DNA from 3 places in the Dyadobacter sp. NIV53 genome. Region 3 is predicted to be linked to each of the others. Evidence: riboswitches for the same ligand, from Rfam matches in the RefSeq annotation. Region 3 holds a riboswitch; each other region holds the start of a gene.
The links. A riboswitch is a leader RNA that binds a small molecule or an ion and turns the genes downstream of it on or off. The one in region 3 is predicted to bind S-adenosylmethionine.
Positions count from the first base shown of each region.

Region 1: linked by a shared signal. The riboswitch ahead of KZC02_RS25585 (peroxiredoxin) and the one ahead of KZC02_RS26820 (YceI family protein) in region 3 are both predicted to bind S-adenosylmethionine.
Region 2: linked by a shared signal. The riboswitch ahead of metX (homoserine O-acetyltransferase) and the one ahead of KZC02_RS26820 (YceI family protein) in region 3 are both predicted to bind S-adenosylmethionine.

Region 1 covers NZ_CP081299.1:6,199,458-6,205,950, forward strand. The annotation lists gene KZC02_RS25550 (polysaccharide deacetylase family protein) at 1-369, shown strand, start outside; gene KZC02_RS25555 (glycosyltransferase) at 429-1,430, shown strand; gene KZC02_RS25560 (TatD family hydrolase) at 1,499-2,260, shown strand; gene KZC02_RS25565 (asparaginase) at 2,305-3,378, shown strand; tRNA gene KZC02_RS25570 (tRNA-Ser) at 3,494-3,580, opposite strand; gene KZC02_RS25575 (porin family protein) at 3,758-4,336, shown strand; gene KZC02_RS25580 (hypothetical protein) at 4,396-4,593, opposite strand; SAM riboswitch class I at 4,762-4,855, shown strand; gene KZC02_RS25585 (peroxiredoxin) at 5,016-6,281, shown strand; gene KZC02_RS25590 (cysteine desulfurase family protein) at 6,338-6,493, shown strand, end outside.
Region 2 covers NZ_CP081299.1:5,364,808-5,371,300, reverse strand. The annotation lists gene KZC02_RS22230 (FdhF/YdeP family oxidoreductase) at 1-595, shown strand, start outside; gene KZC02_RS22225 (glycerophosphodiester phosphodiesterase family protein) at 782-1,492, shown strand; gene metX (homoserine O-acetyltransferase) at 1,562-2,614, opposite strand; SAM riboswitch class I at 2,789-2,897, opposite strand; gene KZC02_RS22215 (DUF721 domain-containing protein) at 3,158-3,484, shown strand; gene KZC02_RS22210 (LD-carboxypeptidase) at 3,537-4,496, shown strand; gene KZC02_RS22205 (SDR family oxidoreductase) at 4,483-5,283, shown strand; gene KZC02_RS22200 (amidohydrolase) at 5,417-6,493, opposite strand, start outside.
Region 3 covers NZ_CP081299.1:6,547,943-6,554,435, reverse strand. The annotation lists gene KZC02_RS26825 (peroxiredoxin) at 1-315, opposite strand, end outside; SAM riboswitch class I at 993-1,090, shown strand; gene KZC02_RS26820 (YceI family protein) at 1,344-1,988, shown strand; gene KZC02_RS26815 (TonB-dependent receptor) at 2,268-5,021, shown strand; gene KZC02_RS26810 (DUF4397 domain-containing protein) at 5,049-5,843, shown strand; gene KZC02_RS26805 (hypothetical protein) at 6,214-6,493, opposite strand, start outside.

The DNA of each region.
Region 1 (6,493 bases), 350 kb from region 3:
TACAATCATTTGAATGGCTGGAAAACGGATGATGAAATTTATATGGAAAATATTGCCAGATGTGATGAACAGTTGAATGTATCAACTAATTTATTTCGTCCTCCTTATGGAAGAATGAAGAAAAGCCAGGCAAGATTTTTTTCTACAGATAGAAAAATTATTATGTGGGATGTTCTGAGCGGTGATTTCTCTCCTAAAATTACACCTGAAACCTGTCTCGAAAAGAGTATAAAATACACAAAGCCCGGATCCATAATTTTATTTCACGATAGCTTAAAAGCAAAGAAAAACATGACCTACACGCTTCCTCTTTTTCTTGAACATTTTACAAAACAAGGTTACGGCTTTGAAGCGATTCCCATGATTTGAGCTATATGTTGTCTTTGTAGGCTTTTTCCAAATTCACTTGATTCACCATTTTTTATTACATGTCCGTTCCAGATAATCAGATTGAAGTAAGCGTATTATTAGCGGCTCGTAATGAAGAACACAATATCAAAAAGTGCCTCCAGTCACTATCCGAATTGGATTTTCCAATAAATAAGATTGAGATACTTATTGGAGATGATGATTCTGACGATCAAACTGCTGAAATTATTCAGAGTTTTATTCTTGATAAACCACAATTTGTGTATTTCAGGATTTCAGAAAATGTTTCAGGTTTAAAAGGTAAAGCAAACGTATTAGCACAGCTTTCAAAGAAAGCACAAGGTAAATATTTTCTGTATTGCGATGCGGATATCACCGTTCCGGTTACATGGGTTTCGTCTATGTTAAGTCATTTTGAAGGAAATACAGGTGTTGTTGTTGGTCTGACCCGAATGAAAAAAATCAATTTGCTGTCTGACTTTCTCTCTCTCGAATGGTTGTTTATTTTGACAATCATGCGTTTTTTTTCTTTGTTTAAAATTCCTATGACCGGGTTAGGCAATAATATGGCAGTTTCCAGAGAAGCTTATGATGCAGTTGGTGGTTACGAACAAATAGGTTTTTCCATAGTCGAGGATTATGCACTATTTATAGCCATCATCAGAAAAAAATATGGTTTTGTGCAAACTTACACGAATAAAATTGTAGCGGATTCAGAGCCGGTTTTAACGGTCAGCGAGCTTATCTTACAAAGAAGAAGATGGATGCACGGCATTATGGCATCGCCGGTCATACTCCAGATATGCGTAATTGCGTGCGCACTTTTTATTCCTGCAATGGCAGTTCTGTCTGTTTGGGATATGGAAAGAAGTATTAATATGATCGTTTCCCATTATTTATTTATAACAGGCATCATCATATTAGCAGTTATTATTCTACAACAAAGAGACTTATGGAAAACTGTCTTTTTATTTTGGTTCCATCTGATGGCAATCTGTTTGCTGATGCTTGTAATTTATGTGATCCCCGGTAAAACTTTGTGGAAGGGGAGAGAATATTAATGAGAGAGGTGTAAAGGAGAAAAGGTAGGAAGGGGATTAATTTTATTGAATGCTTAAAATTTGAAAGGATGATAGAAACGCATGCGCATATATATGATGAAAAATATGATGAAGACCGCACCAATATGTTACAGCGTGCATGGGATTCAGGAATTACACAGATATGGATGCCCAATTGTGATCACACGACAATACCCGGTATGATGCAGCTTGCAGAATCATATCCGGGCCGCTGTTTACCCATGATTGGTTTGCATCCAACTTATGTAAAAGAAGGTTTTGAAGAAGAATTACAACTCGTGGAGGAATGGCTGAATAAACATAAATTCATTGCAATTGGCGAAATTGGAATGGATTTATTTTGGGATAAGACCTTTCAGGTACAACAGGAAGAAGCATTTTTGTTTCAATGCGGATTAGCCCGCAAACATAATTTATGGATTGATATTCATTGCCGGGATGCATTTTGGGAGACGGTTTCACTGATCGAAAAATTTGGTGATAGTAAACTGACTGGTATATTTCATTGCTTTACAGGAACTTTGGAAGAAGCTGAAAAAGTAATAGAGCTGGGTTTTAAAATCGGAGTAGGAGGTGTTGTAACTTTTAAAAACGGCGGCCTGGATAAAGTTATTCCCTATGTCGGTCTGGAACATATAGTTTTGGAAACAGACAGTCCTTATTTAGCACCTGTACCATACCGCGGCAAAAGAAATGAAGTTTCTTATATTGATCTGGTAGCGCAAAGAGTGGCCGATTTGAAACAAATTTCAAAAAATGAAGTAATTGCTCTAACCGACAAAACTGCATTAAGTTTGCTCAGTTTGTAACACAATCTATCATTTTGATTTGACTGACAATATTTGATATCCTCATGTCTTACAGCACCATACATATTAACCCTATATCTCCGGCACCAACACAAGGTTCAGTTTTAGTAATTTATACCGGCGGAACTTTGGGGATGGTTTATGAAACCAAAGGCAAACAACTCGTACCTTTTAACTTTGACCAGATATTTGAGAAAATTCCTGAAATAAGCAGGTTAACTTTTGAAATTACTTTTCTGTCGCTGCATGAGCCAATAGATTCTTCTAATATGAGTCCTGCAATCTGGGTTGAACTAGCAGGAATTATTGAAGAAAATTATGACGCTTACGATAGTTTTGTAATACTTCATGGCACGGATACCATGGCTTATACAGCCTCTGCATTAAGTTTTTTACTGGAAAATTTGAACAAGCCAGTTATACTTACCGGAGCACAATTACCAATTGGCGTTGCAAGATCAGATGCGAGAGAGAATTTTATGACCGCACTGGAACTGGCAGCTGCTACTTACCCGGATGGAAAACCTATTGTAACCGAAGTCTGTATTTATTTCAATTCTGTTCTATTAAGAGGTAACCGGGCAAAGAAAAAGGAAAGCTCAAATTTCAATGCTTTCATTTCAGAAAATTATCCACACCTTGCCAACGCAGGCGTCAGAATTGATTATAATTTTCCTTTTTTAAAGCTACACGGCACTGATGAAAAATTTAGCGTTCATAAAGATTTAGATACAAACGTCGCTTTTCTTAAAATGTTTCCGGGTATTAACCAAAGTGTAGTAAGGTCTGTTTTGAAAATTGAAGGATTAAAAGGGCTTGTCCTGGAAACATATGGATCAGGAAATGTTATGACCGATAACTGGTTCCAGAATGTGGTCAGTGAAGCAATAAATAATAAAATCGTAATATTTAATGTTTCGCAATGTTACGGCGGACGCGTAAATCAGGGGCAATACCAGACTAGTAAATTTCTAAAAAAAGCGGGCGTGATCAGCGGCTCAGATATCACAGCCGAAGCCGCTATTACCAAAATGATGTATGTATTTGGGAAAGAGACTGATAAAGGAAAATGTAAAGAAATGCTGGCAATGCCGCTTTGCGGGGAAATGAGCGTTTAATTTTTCCATTAGTCATGCCTCCGGCATTTTGTAGATTAGTATTAACGATTATTTTAATGGATGTAAAATAAAAGCCCTGCAAATCCATCATTTGCAGGGCTTTTGTTATAAAATGCAGAGAGGAAGAGATTCGAACTCTCGATACAGTTACCCATATACTACCTTTCCAGGGTAGCTCCTTCAACCACTCGGACACCTCTCTGTGTGGTTATTCAGGGTGCAAAGATAGCCTTTCTTAATTTATAAGCAAACCTATCTTTGTTTTTAAGCCTGTTTTCTTTTATCGGCATATTGAGATTTTCTGAGCATAATCATAATTGGTATAATTTTTTAATACTCACATTATTGATCCACATATTCAAATCTTAATAATAAAGACATGAAAAAAATCTCGTTAGCATTGTTGTTTGCAGTATTCAGTACTGCTGCTTTTTCACAAGGCTTTTCGTTCGGCCCAAAAGCTGGTATTAACATTAGTAATTATACAGGTGGCGATATCGAATCAGATGCATTGGTAGGATATCACTTCGGTGGATTACTCAACTTTGGAATCGGGAAAAACTTCTCAATTCAACCGGAAGTCTTGTTTTCAACACAGGGAGGGAAAATTAACGACAGCGGAACAAAGTCAAACTTTAAAACCTCTTATGTAGCCGTTCCGGTAATGATCAGATTAAAAACCAATGGCGGATTTTACATTGAAGCAGGTCCTCAGGCTTCCTTCAGGACAGGTGAAGATGTTCCGGATCAAACCATTGACCATTTTGCAAAAAATCTTGATCTTTCAATCGGAGCAGGAATTGGCTATCAATCCAGTATTGGCTTAGGAATCGGAGCAAGGTACATGGCAGGCCTTTCTAAGGTTGGGGATTTTGAAGGAAACGACATTGATCCTGATTTCAAGAACAGCGTTATTCAGGTTAGCTTATTTTGGGTAATTCCAACAAGCAGTAAATAATAACACACTATTTGATTCTTAAAAATGAGCTACGGCTCATTTTTTTGCTTTAGACCCAATCATTTATTTTGATCATAGCCCAGTGCAGCAGCAATCGCTTCCAATATTGCTTTTTTGCCTTCCTCAGATTTAACAATAAGTGCTGCTTCTAAAATATTATTTCTCCTAATTTCACAAGCAATGTGTAAAGCCTGAAAATTGCTTAAATCATTGTATCTGGATTTAAGCTCGCTGACAATCTCCGTTTCTGTTTTCATTTTACAATTAGAATTATTTGGTTGTGAAGTAAACTATCTAATAAAACGATATTTAAATCTCCTTAATTATCAAATAGTTATTACCCGGACAAATATTATTTTTGAAAAAACAGGGAGAGTTTTAGTTTTTCTGAAAAATAAAATTAACCTTTGTCTATCGAATTAGTAGATTTATCGAGAATGAAGGGAGAGGTTAGGCTCTATGATCTTCTGGCAACCTATGACCAATTAAGGTGCCCCAACCTAATTCTAAGGATAAATCTAAAAAAACCAATGGAATATTGAGTTGAAGGCGTGCCGAATTTAATGATGCAATTACCAGAAGGATATGAACTTTCTGAGATACATCATTTATATCACAGATCAGTTTATCGTTTAGGTTTTCAAAAATTACTCTATTACTAAAAGCAAAATTATAAGTAATGAAAATTAAAAGTTTATTTTTCGTAGGTACAATCAGTGCAGTTTTATTGTCTACCACTTTGCTGGCTCAAAATAAGCCATTGACCAATGGCAAATGGAGAGGTGTTTTTCAGGTTGGGCAAAGAGCTGTCCCTTTTAATTTTGAAGTCGCAAACGGGGCTGGCCAAGCACCGGTTTTGACGGCTACGAATGGAGACAGGAGAGATGATTTTAATGTAAAACATATTTCACGGGATTCTATCCAGGTTACTCTAAATACATTTGAATATGCCTGGTTTGCTAAAATTCAAGGTGACGGGAGCATTAGCGGAGTACAGAAAAGCCTGATCGCCGGAAATAAATCAACCCCGGTTTCTTTTACCGCACAGCCGGGACAATCTTATCGGTTTACAGAACCCGGGAAGGAAGTTGCTCCTACAACTAATTTGTCTGGAAAGTGGGTAATTAAAATCAAAGCAAATTCCCCAACAACTGGTAAACCATTACCCGATCGTGTGGCTGTTTTTGAACAAAAAGGAAATAAGCTGAATGGGATTATTCTAAGTGTTTCAGGAGATAGCAGGGAATTGGAAGGAAATGTACAAGGCAATGAATTTGAACTTTCTGGCTTTACCGGATCGGGTGTAGCTTACGTAAAAGGTAAGATCACGGATGATAAAACAATAACCGGTGCCATTGGTGCAGGTGCCGAACCTATCCTTTTTGAAGGTACAAAAGATGATAAAGCTGCTTTGCCTGATGCTTATGCATTGACTTTCCTGAAACCGGGATACGATAAACTGGACTTTACTTTTCCTGATGTAAATGGAAAATTGGTTTCGTTGAGTGATGAAAAATACAAAGGCAAGGTCGTTATAATTGAATTGATGGGAAGTTGGTGCCCAAATTGTATTGATCAGATTCAGTTTCTGGCACCCTGGTATAAGGAAAATAAAGCAAAAGGTGTAGAAGCAATTGCCCTGGCTTTTGAAGCAAAAGACGATTTACAATTCGCAAAAGGTACTTTGACAAAACTGAAAAACCGTTTTGATATCCAGTATGATATGCTTTTTGCAGGAAAAGTAGGAGGAGATATTGTTGCAGAAAAATTACCCGCAATCGACAAATTTATGGCTTACCCGACTACGATTATTGTAGGCCGTGATGGGAAAGTGAAGGAAATACATACTGGTTTTTCAGGAAAGGGAACCGGGCAGTTTTATCAGGACTATGTAAAAAAATGGAATAATGATCTTGCAAAATTAATAGCAGAACCATTGCCATGATCAATTATTGATCGACAACATAGATAGCTAATAACCAGATAATTGAAATTTTAAGAATGGAAATATATTGTGATAACGCTGCTACGACAGCAGTTGATCCCGAGGTAGTAAAAGCCATATTGCCTTATCTGACATCTAATTATGGTAATCCTTCATCAAGTCATTGGGCAGGCCGTAAAGTGAAAGAGGCCATTGCTTCATCTAGGCAGACT
Region 2 (6,493 bases), 1.2 Mb from region 3:
GGCAAAAGCTACACTAGGCAAAAAAAGCAAAATTGACTGGGATCAATACATAGGAAATTACGATGTGATCAGGGCAGATATCGAACGGACAATTCCGGGATTTGATGATTACAATGAACGCGTAAGAATTCCCGGCGGCTTTTATCTTCCCAATTGTAACCGTGAAGGAAATTTTGATACAAAATCCCGGAAAGCACATTTTAATATAGCAGATGTTCCGGAACTGAATTTACAGCACGACGAATTGATTATGATGACAATTCGGAGCCACGACCAGTTTAATACAACAATTTACGGATTAAATGACAGATATCGTGGCATTTACAATGAACGGCGGGTAATTTTGATGAACGAAACAGATATCAGCAGAAGAAAATTAAAAAATGGTGAAATCGTGGATTTATACAATTATCACGATGGTATCGAAAGAGCAGCGCACCAATTTGTTATAGTTGAATATCCGATTCCAAAAGGTTGTACAGCCACTTATTTCCCGGAAACCAATGTACTTGTACCATTAACAAGCGTTGCTGATAAAAGCAATACACCTACTTCAAAGCATGTTATTATAAAAGTTAAAAAACACATTGATTAAGAATGGTAACTATCATACTCAATTCAGATATTCAATTCTTAATGTAAAGCTAATATTGTGCTAAATAAAATGAAGTACTTTCGGGAATTGCAAAAAAGTACCTTTTTAAAAGTTTAATTTATTAAAAATGAAAAAAATATCCTGATTATCGCAGTTGGTTTACTCTGTATGATCACTTTTGAAAGTATGTCTCAAAATAAAAATAAAGTTATAGCGCATCGCGGTGCATGGAAAAATACGAGTGCAACTGAAAATTCTATTGCCGCATTAGAAAACGCAATTAAACTAAAATGTTACGGCAGCGAGTTTGATGTACACATGTCAGCTGATTCCGTTCTTTTCGTTCATCATGATCATGCTGTTAAAGGTACAGATATCGAAAAAACCAATTCAACAGAATTATTACAGATCAAACTGGAAAATGGAGAGAATCTTCCTACACTGGAAGCATACCTGAAAGCTGGTGCTAAACAAAAAAATACACGTTTGATCCTTGAAATAAAAACTTCTTCTATCAGCAAAGAACGTTCACTTGCACTGACCGAAAAATGTGTAGAAATGGTTAAAAAATTAAAAGTTGAAGGCATTACGGATTACATCGCGTTTGACTACGATGTGTGCCTGAAAGTGAAACAGCTTGCTCCAAATGCACATGTGGAATACCTGAATGGAGATAAAACGCCAGCTGAAATTAAGGCAGCAGGTTTAAGCGGTGTTGATTATCATTTTACAGTTTTCAAGAAAAATGAAAACTGGATCAAAGAAATGCATCAGCTGAATCTTTCTACCAATACCTGGACCGTAAATGATGAACCGGTAATGAAATGGTTTCTGGATCAAAATGTAGATTTCATCACTACAAACGAACCTGAGCTATTGCTGAAGATATCTAAATAGAAAGTTCCAATTTGTAGTTAAAACAAAAGAGCCGCAAAGAAATTATCTGCGACTCTTTTGTTTTAATCATCAACCGATTTTAGCAATCTGCAATTGGCCATTTGTTTGCTGCCAGGCTTTTATTACCTGATTTAACTGCTTATACTCTATCAAAAAGCCGTCGTGCCCATATAAAGAATCAATTTCCTGAAAAACTGCATCCGGAATATGCCTCGCCAGGAATTGCTGTTCAGATAATGGAAACAACAAATCAGATTTTATTCCCAATACCAGCGTTTTTGCTTTTACCATACCTAATGCGTGCACAATTCCGCCACGATTTCTGCCTACGTTGTGCGAATCCATAATTTTGGACAGTATCCAGTAGGAAAACGCATTAAAGCGTTTCACAAATTTATCTCCCTGATACTGCTGATAGGATGATGCCCGGAAATCATCGATCTGATCCGGATTGTCACGTGCCTGCGTAAAATTGTATGTATCATAATTACGGTAAGACAACAACGCAATGGATCTGGCTGCACGCAACCCCATTCCACCCGCTTCACTATTATTGTCATTATAAGTCGGATCAGCCTCAATCGCCATGCGCTGTGACTCATTGAACGCTACACCCCAGGGCGAATGCAATGCATTAGACGCAATCAATATCAGTTCTTCAAACAGATCAGGAACTTCCACCGCCCATTCCAGCGCTTGCTGGCCACCCAAAGATCCTCCAATACATATTTTTATTCTACGGATCTGTAATTCCTGGCGCAGGATTTCCATGGTTCCGACTACATCTTTTACAGTAATCAGCGGGAAATTCCTGTAAAATGGCTGCTGCGTTTTAGGATCAATGGAAAGTGGGCCGGTAGACCCATAAGCAGAACCAATTACATTGACACAAATAATGAAATATTTGGCCGGGTCGAAAAATTTTCCATCTCCTACCAGACCATCCCACCATTCAGCCGCATTGGAACTTCCTGTTAACGCATGACAGATCCATACAATATTATCATCTCCGTCGTTCCTGGTGCCATACGTAGTGTAAGACAATTCGAAACCCGGTAATTCACGACCTAATTCCAGGGAATAGGTATATGGATATTTATAAATTTTTTGTTCCGCTTGCATGAGTGCCAAAGCACAAAGTTTAAATTATAAAATATGATATAAGATGACCTGTTTCCGGAATGAGCCAGAAAAAGATACACGATCCTGCTTATTGAAAACTACTTTCCAGTTTCAGGTACGAGATTAAAGCCATCCGGCTTACGGAAATTTCTAACAGTAAGTTCATGCGAATTGATTTTATATCTCCTAATAACTTAGGTGGGAATTAGCACCTTTCTCCAAATTTGGTAGCAGGTTGCCAGAGGTTCTTTGAGCCCATTCTCTCGCCTCTTCTTTATAAATCAATCGCTGTTAAGTGAAGCAATTGACTTGATGCTGCAATATTAAGTCCGGATCGCTGAAAATGCAAATTACACTTGTTTTTAATTTGCTCCGAAACTGATTTATTTGTTGGCACTGAACTCGTTCCAGGCTTATTTATTTTTACTTTCCTCAACCTCAAAGTATTATTCCTGAAAACGAATTTTTAATCCATTTTCCACTACGTCCTTCCTCCTTATTCCCTTCTATATTCTTACATTTGTATAAAGCACTACAATAAATATGGCACAACAATACCGTTTTGATAAAGAAAAAGCATCCCGCCGTCCAGGGATAACACCTCTTAAAGATGCTATTGATCAGATGCTTGAAAAATACCGGTTACGAAACAGGTTTGATCAGTCGTATGTTGTAGCGCATTGGGACAAAATCATGGGTTCGGCTATCGGATCAAGGACCCAAAAAGTGTATATCAAAGACCGCGTACTTTTTCTTCAGATAGAATCCGCTCCTTTACGGAGTGAACTGGTTCGTGCCAAATTCAAAATCATTGAGCTTATCAACAGAGAAATGAAAAGTGATCTTGTTGAAGATGTTGTATTTATTTAACCTGTACTCAGGCTTCCAAAATTGTTGTCAATACCACGCGTTTTAACAATTTATGACCAAAATTAAAATTCCGTCATTTTTAAAAGCCGGTGATAAAATAGGAATTATTGCTCCTGCAAGTGCTATCAACTATACTGAAATGATTCCGGGAATTAACCGGTTAAAAAATGAATGGAAACTGGAAGTAGTTGAAGGTCAGACATTAAAAAGCTCATTCAATCAGTTTTCCGCCAGTGATGAAGATCGTTTGACAGACTTTCAGAAAATGTTAGATGATCCGTCAATAAAAGCAATTATGGCAGCCCGTGGCGGTTATGGCTGTTCCAGGATTGTTGATGATCTGGACTTTACAAATTTCATACAATCTCCAAAATGGATTATCGGTTTTAGTGATTTAACCGTTGTTCATTCTCAGTTGTTTAAGCTGGGAATTACATCTGTACATGCTCCTATGGTCAAATCCATGATGCTGCCAGGAGCAGAAGAAGCGGCGGATTCACTTCGAAAAGTTCTGTTTGGAGAACTTCCTTCATATTCCATAAATTCCCATTCTTTGAACAGGCCCGGCACAGCAACCGGTCAGCTGGTCGGTGGAAATCTTTGTCTTTTTGCTCATTTAATTGGATCAGTAACTGATATTGATACAAAGGGAAAAATACTTTTTATAGAAGATGTAAACGAATATCTGTACAACCTCGACAGGATGATGATACAGCTTAAACGCGCCGGGAAACTGGATCATCTGGCCGGTTTGATAGTTGGCCAGTTTACGGATATGAAGGATAATTCGCGGCCTGCGTTTGGCAAAAATGCTTATGAAATTATTCACGAACATGTATCAGAATATGATTATCCGCTAAGTTTCAACTTTCCCGTCGGCCATGTTTCTGACAACAGAGCCATGATAGTTGGAATGGAATCCAGGCTTGATGTTCAGAAGAACAGTGTAGATTTTCATTTTGTTTCTGATAAGATACCCGTTATAAATGCACTAAAAGATGGAATCGTTTAAAAATAAGGTAGTCTGGATTACCGGTGCATCCTCCGGGATTGGAGAAGCAATTGCTTTGGCTTTTGCAAAAGAAGGCGCAAAACTGGTGCTTACCTCGAGAAGAGAAGAAGAGTTACTTCGCGTAAAAAAGCTTACCGGTTTGCCCGTTTCGTCGGTTTTGATCTTACCAATGGATGTGACAGAATTTGACAAAACACAACCTGCGGTAGATATGATTATAAAAACCTTCGGCCATATTGATGTAATGGTCCACAACGCAGGGGTTAGTCAGCGATCCTACATTAAGGATACAACCATGGAAGTATATCGTAAAATTATGGATGTCGATTTTTTTAGTACAGTTGCCATTACAAAAGCGATACTACCATATATGATCAGGCAACAGTCGGGTCATTTTATCGTGATCAGCAGCGTTGCAGGCAAGATCGGTACACCAATGCGATCGGGTTATAATGCTGCCAAACATGCATTACACGGCTTTTATGATTCATTGAGAGCAGAGGGTTTTGGTGAAAACATTCACGTTACGACCGTTTGTCCGGGTTACATTAAAACGAATATTTCAGTAAATGCATTAAATGAATCCGGTGGCAAATTTGGTAAAATGGATGCCAATCAGGCAAACGGAATCCCGGCTGATGAATGCGCGAGAAGGATATTGGAAGCCGTAAAAAAAGATAAAAAGGAAATATACATCGGTGGTTTCACGGAAGTTGCCGCGATATACCTGAAAAGATTTTTACCAAATATACTCTTCGAGCAAGTAAGAAAAACCAAACCTGAATAACGTCGTTTGACAATATTAACTTGGCTAAAATTGGCATTTATAACATTCTAAGTTAAACAGTCCGTCTGGTCAAAATACAAAAGAGGGTGTTCCAATCATTGGATTCACCCTCTTTTACGTTAATCATGCGTAACTATTTCTTTCCTTTAATTGCTACGGAGGTTTGTTTTTCCATAAAATCTACCGTCAGTCTGCTAAGTGAACGAACACCTAATACCAATCCACTTTCATCTAAGAAAAAATCCGGTGTATGGTGTGGCGCTGCTTCTAACGGATTTTTACCTTTTGGCATTCCCCCAAGGAAAAAGAAAAAGCCAGGCACTTTTTGCTGAAAGTAGGAGAAATCCTCCGCTCCCGTTTTTGCCGTCGTCAGAATGACTTTATTCTTCCCCGCAACTTCTTCAAGAGTGCCGATCATTTTTTCAGTCAGAGGTATATCGTTGAATGTCACCGGGTACAGCACATTAATTTTCACATCCGCTTTTGCACCTGCACTTTCCGCAATATTGGTGGCGATCTCATTGACGCGCTTATGCACGAAAGTGTGCATTTCTTCATCAAAGGTCCTGATGGTACCGATCATTTTAACTTCTTCCGGAATAATATTTTCCCGAATACCACCATGAAAAGCACCTATCGTAACCACTGCCGGCGCTTTGGTAATATCCAGATTCCTGCTGACAATAGTCTGTAAACCCATTACGATCTGAGAAGATGTAACGATTGGATCTACACCAGACCATGGATAGGCTCCGTGTGTCTGTTTGCCTTTAATATCAATGCTGAAAAAATCTACCGCTGCCATGGTTGCGCCAGGCTTATAGGCAATGGTATTAACCTCTGTTTGTGAATTAATGTGTAATCCAAAAATGGCATCCACCTTAGGATTTTCCAAAACCCCCTCCTTAATCATCAGTTTGGCGCCACCTTCCTCCCCTTTCGGAGCACCTTCTTCCGCCGGCTGAAAAATAAATTTAACGGTTCCCTTCAAATCGGCTTTCATGGAAGTAAGCACTTCTGCAACGCCCATAAGAATAGCTACGTGGGTGTCATGTCCGCAAGCATGCATCACGCCTGTTTGCTGTCCATTATACTCTGAGGTAACCTTGGATTTAAAAGGCACATCCACGCGCTCTGCTACCGGAAGCCCATCCATATCCGCTCTTAAAGCGACTACGGGACCAGGTTTGCCACCTTTAAGTAAACCTAC
Region 3 (6,493 bases):
GTCTGACTCCACATTGGCAACCAGTGCGGCATCATAGGTATTCATTTTTACAAAAATAGAATCTCCGCTTAATTTGGTCACCTTGAAGTCATCACGGCGCGTTCCGTTAAGTAAGGTCAGAACCGGATGATCTTTGTCTTTTGCATTGTATTCGAAATTGAACGGAATATGCGTTTCGCTGATTACGAACTCCCCGCGCCAAATTCCTTGTTTCGGTGACTTTGCGTGAGGTTTGTCATCCGATGCACTTGCAAAACTGCTTAAAATAGTGGCACCTGCCAAAGCCACCGCCTTCATCTGGTTGTTGATTTTCATACAACGTGATTTGTTAAAATTGAAAAATAGTTAATCATATAGCCTTACCGGAATTATCCGAAAGAACTCTCACTCTGCCGGAAACATTTGCAGGATTTTTTCCGGGGAATATGTTAACCAATTAAAGGTGGTTTCTAATCAGTCGTTTCTAAAACGTGGACAAATGTAGGACAGAAAAAAAATGATCACAAATATTTGTCTACTAATTTTATAGAGTTTATAGGTTTATTTGGTTTCGTACCACCAAGATGCGGTATATTGAGCTGTTAGCTTTCAATTTAACAAAATGTTTGTCACACTGAACGGTCCGCCGTGCGGTAACTATCGCTCGATCAATCATCTTAGCTAACTATTAACTCCTTTTTTAATAATTCACCCGATAAGTTAGGTTTTAAATTTGACAAAGTACTCCTTCCTCTTAGGTACGAAAAACCATATCTCCTATTAAGCATTCTTTTCATGTAACCGGCAACAACAAAACCCATTGTATTTTGTTTAGAACAAAATAGCTACGAAAATGGGTGCTAAATCATTCTGGAAATCGTGTAACGACAATCAATTATTCTGTGGCATAATTCCCGATTTTATTAAAAATACTTCAAATAATTTTTGATAAACCGGAAATCATGGCCTTACCTTTGCATCGTCTTACGATTACTACCTGCAAAGTAAAAGTGGATTTATACAGAAAGAGGGAGAGACAGGCTCAATGAACTCTTAGCAACTTTCCAAGGCGGAATAAGTGCTAACCTGCCTAATACAGGAACTATAAATTTACCAGTCATGTCAAAAAAATGTGTTTTATCCCGTTCCGTTTTTAACGGAGTTGCAAGTTGTCAAAAGTCTGGCTCTGGCAAATGTTGTCCCGGTGATAAGTGGAGAAGTTAAATCCTTAAAAATTTAACAATCTGCTCTGGTAAGTACGGTTTGGGGGTAGATTGTTTTTATTTCCTAAATCGTATCAAAAATTACTCTATATAATCACTAGATTAAGTATTTTATTATTATCTCAATATCCATTCAACCTCATGAAAAAGATTCTTTTATCTGCCATTTCCCTTACAACTTTTGCGTTGGTTTCATTTACAGGCCCTTACAGTAAAATAGTGAAGGAAAACTCGTATACCGTTGATACAAAGCAAAGTAAACTGGTATGGAATGCAAAAAAAGTAACCGGCGAGCATACAGGCCTTGCACCCATTAAAAGCGGCACTTTGCTGTTGGATGCGGGCAAATTAAAAGGCGGCAGCTTTGAAATAAACCTTAATGATCTGACTGTCACGGATATTAAAGATCCGGAGTACAATGCAAAACTTACAGGTCACCTTAAGAATGACGATTTCTTTTCAGTTGCAAAATATCCGGTGGCAAAACTGGATATCACATCGGTGACTGCTGCGGGTGCCAATAAATACAATGTAAAAGGAAAACTGACTATTAAAGGGATAACCAATGAGGTAAGTTTTCCAGCTGAAATTACGGCAAATGGAAAAAACCTGACAGCAAATGCAAAAATTGCAATTGACCGCACCAAATATGATATTAAATATAATTCAAAAAGCTTTTTTTCTACAATAGGCGACAAAGCCATCGACGACAATTTCAATCTTGATGTTTCGCTTGTTGCTACCCAATCATCGTCAGTTACCAAAGCAAGCACTAAAAGCAAATAATAGATTCCGAACTCTTCTCATCGGCTGTAATTTCCGATTTGGTGACAGACGGGGTAAATAATAAGTAACCCTTATTATGTTTGGACACGGCTCAAAAGGGGTAGGAACTGCAGGCTCCCCCGCCCTGCTGAACATGTAGACTTACAATCCCGTCGTCACCAAATCGAAAAACAGATTACGTATATAGATATAAGTTATTTGATTCTTATCATTTCACGTTACGATCTTTCCATTACCTGTATACCCGAAGCACTCAACAGCTTCTTAACATTTTATTGAATGAAAAAATACTTTTTACTTTTATTCCTGATCGTTTCCGTTGCCTCCTTTGCACAGCAGCGAACCATAACTGGAACGGTTACTGAGTCTGAAAACGGAGGTACACTTCCCGGTGTAAACGTTTCAATCAAAAACACCAGGCAGGGCACAATTACGGACGCTGAGGGACGGTTTAGCCTGAACCTTGTAAAAGGCGAACAGCTCGTCTTTTCTTTTATTGGGTTTGCAGCACAGGAGATTAAGATCACAGCTGAAAACAGTTATAATGTGGTACTTCAGCCCGCCAGCCATACGCTTGGAGAAGTGCAGGTGGTAGGTTCCAGAAACGCCAATCGTACCAAATTGGATTCACCTGTTCCGGTCGATGTGATTGACCTTAAACCTCTTTTAGAATCTGCTCCGCAGGTAAGTATCACGCAGTTGCTTCAATATGTCTCTCCTTCGTTTCATTCCGTAAATGGAAGCAATGCGGGCGATGCAGGATCCGCACTGAACCTGTCTCAGTTAAGAGGCCTGGGCGTCGACCAGCTTCTTGTACTAGTCAATGGCAAGCGCCGTCACAAAAGCTCCAATATCAACTGGGGTGGTTTGGGAAACGGGGCAACAGGTTATGATCTCAACTCTATTCCAACGGCTGCCATTCAGCGTGTAGAAATCCTTCGCGATGGAGCAGCAGCACAATATGGGTCTGATGCTATTGCCGGTGTGATCAACATTGTTTTGAACAAAACAACTGAAGAGCTTACATTGAGCTCAACGGCCAGTACGAGGCGGCGGGGAGACGGTACTACTACCCGTACGAATGCAAATTATGGTTTTGCTCTTGGTAAAACAGGTGGTTATCTGAACACAACTGCGGAATTTGCCACACAGGCGATCGCCCTGTTGCCGGGAAACGACGATGCTGCATTATATCTTGGACCGATTTATGGAGGTGGTGCCAATACAAGAAATTATGACGCTATCTATACAAAGGAAATTGATGAAAAAATATTGAGCGACCGTGGTATTGACCGGCATTATTTTGACCGCCGAGGCGGAGGTTCCAATAAAGCCAAGGATGCCCTCCTGTTTTTCAATGCAGCGATTCCTCTCAGGCAGAATGCGGAAATATATGCTTTTGGAGGCATAAGCCATCGCAATTCGCAATTTACTGCCGTTTATCGCCTGCCCGGCTGGACGGAACGAAATAATGCGTTTTTGTATCCTGACGGCTTTTTGCCAGCCATGGAAAATATTATATCTGATAAATCACTCGCAATTGGCATAAAAGGTAAAATCCGGAATTGGGATGTGGACATTTCCAATGTATATGGCAGGAACAATTTTGGCAACGTTATTACGAATTCGCTGAATGCCAGTCTGGGATTAAAAACGCCAACAACTTTTGATGCAGGAAGTTACAATGCCAGCCAGAACACGGGAAGTATTGATATCAGCAGATATTTTGACAAAGCATTAAAAGGTATCAACGTTGCATTCGGAGCTCAGTACCGGGTAGAATCTTACCAGATCGTTGCCGGTGAAGAAGCGTCTTATTCCAAGGCCGATTTGAGAACAGTTTATGGATTGGACACAACCGGGACCGGCATCGTTTACACTACAAAGGAAGGGCAGATAGGGCTGAACGGTTTGTCGCCCGGCTCACAGATCCATGCCGGTTTCCGTCCGGAAAACGCGGTAAATGTGAACCGTTCGATACTGGCAGGTTATGCTGATGTGGAAGCGAATATTACGCAGAAATGGCTGGTATCAGGAGCTTTGCGTTTGGAAAACTTTTCGGGCCTTGGTAATGTAACGACTTATAAAATAGCCTCCAAATACAGTATAGCTGACTGGCTGGGCATTCGTGGATCGCACAACACCGGTTTCCGGGCGCCGGATCTGGCCCAGTATTATTACACTGAAACCTCCACAAGTTTTCAGCAGGGACGCGCTATCGACCAGGTGACTGCCTCTAATCAAAGTGCGGCAACCCGTGCCCTTGGAATTCCGACTTTGACACCAGAAAAATCAAAAGGCTATACTTTGGGTATCACTTCCCAGCCATTCAGGAATTTTGAATTTACTGCGGATGCTTATCTGGTTGACGTTAACAACAGGGTTGGAAATACAGGGAACTTTTCGGCCACGGATGTAAATCTTCCATTGGAAGTGAGGAGCCTGTTTGTACAAACCGGAACAACGCAGGCCAAGTTTTTTTACAATTCATTCAGTACGCGTACCAAAGGATTGGAAGTTACAGGAAGTTACCGTACACCTTTCCGAAAAGGCGCATTGACCTTGTTATTTGGTGCTAATTTTGTAAAGAATGACGTAACAAGCGTCAATACGCCAAAGGGACTCGAAGCTTACCGTTATATTATTTTCAACGATGGCGAAAAAGCACGGGTAACCTCGAATATTCCCGGCAGGAAAGTCAATCTGCAGGGAAGTTTTAAAGTCGGTAAGCTTACTTACATGGTTCGCGGCATTTATTTCGGATCGGTAACTACCGCTTCTGCCCTCAATGCAACTTTTCCCAAACCGGATTATTTCTTCCAGAAGCTAAGCCCGATCTGGGTAGTGGACGCATCAGTCGCTTATTCCTTTACCAAATCACTACAGGGCGTAATCGGTGTAAACAATGCATTTAACCAGCTTGGTGATTATTCGGACAAAAAATTATCTGCATTGAACAATCCTTCCATCATTGGTATACAGAATGGAAGTGCCGGAATTCAGCCTTTTGTACGTATCACAGCGAGACTATAATTCTTAGAAATAATAAAACTGAACAATATGAAATTACTATTTTCTTCTATAAATTCAGTACTGGCGCTGGCTGCAATTACCGGCGGACTAACAAGCTGCGAAGATACCGGCTATCTGGATGTAGACGCTTCAAACCGGCCGCCACTGAGCGCATACATCAGTTTTGTCAATGCAAGGGCAATAAATGCACCACTCAGCTTCTGGACTTTCACCGACAAAATAACGCCGGCTCCGATTGCTGTCAATAACGCATCGGAATATTATCCTACCGTATTCGGCAATGTTCAGATCAATATTACAGAAGGCACCAATACAAGTTACAAAGCTTCGTATCAGTTTGGTAACAGCGCCACTTTTTCAGCTACCGGCCGTCCCAATGGCCCCATTGCCACATTTTATCATACGGTTGTTGCTGCCAGAACAAGTAACAATAAAGCCGATTCACTGATTTTGTTTTATGATGACCTGAAAGCGCCGGATACAGGAAAGGCAAAACTCCGTTTCGTAAATCTTTCTCCCGGACTCGGAACGATTAACGTACTGAACAACCAAACGCCGCTTTTTTCGAATGTCGAATACGGCAGGGCAGCCAATTCTGCTCTTTCTGGTGAGGCATTAAGTGCATGGTCGTTAGGGCCATTCCAGAGCGTTGATCCGGGAAATTATCAGCTCAATTTTACCAATGCATCCAGCGGCAACACTACCGGCACTACTTCCACAGTAACGCTGGAAGCAGGTAAGATTTACACAGTTTTTACCAATGGGCTTCTTAATGGCACTCCTGCTTTCGGTGTTAAACTAATTGAACATCCGGTAAAATAGGTAATAGGTGACTTAAGTATCCGTCTCCGTTATGGGCTTCTCATAACGGAGATTTTTTTTGGTATTAATAGGCCTTATCACGAATTCTGTTGTATTGCTACCGGCAATCGGCAGTCGGCAGTCGGCTATCGGCCAGTCGGCAATCACCCAAAATCTCCTTCCATGCATCAATTTGATAGCCAAATGCCGACGGCCGATAGCAATACTGTCTTCCAGTATAATTCGTGATAAGTAATTGGAACAAGTTAATCAATGATAAAAAAAAGGATTGAACCGGAGCTGCTTGATAACAGTTGTCGTGTACCTATAGCACGCCGTGGTTGTTGATTAACCCAATGGATACATACGGGTGCGGCATAAATCATCTGCCTTAATTAAGTGAATGTAGCATTTTTCTGTTTGTTGCGCTTACTCTGATCCCTTTTAGCGATTTTATGCGTTCAGTAATAGGAACTTTGTACCGGAAATTAAATCCGGAGCCAAGTAACAATTTAAATTCTTTCACCGTTTCCAGTAATTCTTTTCTGGAAATCCCGCTGTATTCCAGTTGCAAATATTGGGCGCGCTCAGCTGTATACTTTTTTAGTTTCCAGTATTGAGGATGATTTATACCAATAGGTGCGTGAAAATTAAGGTCCTGTGTATCTTTA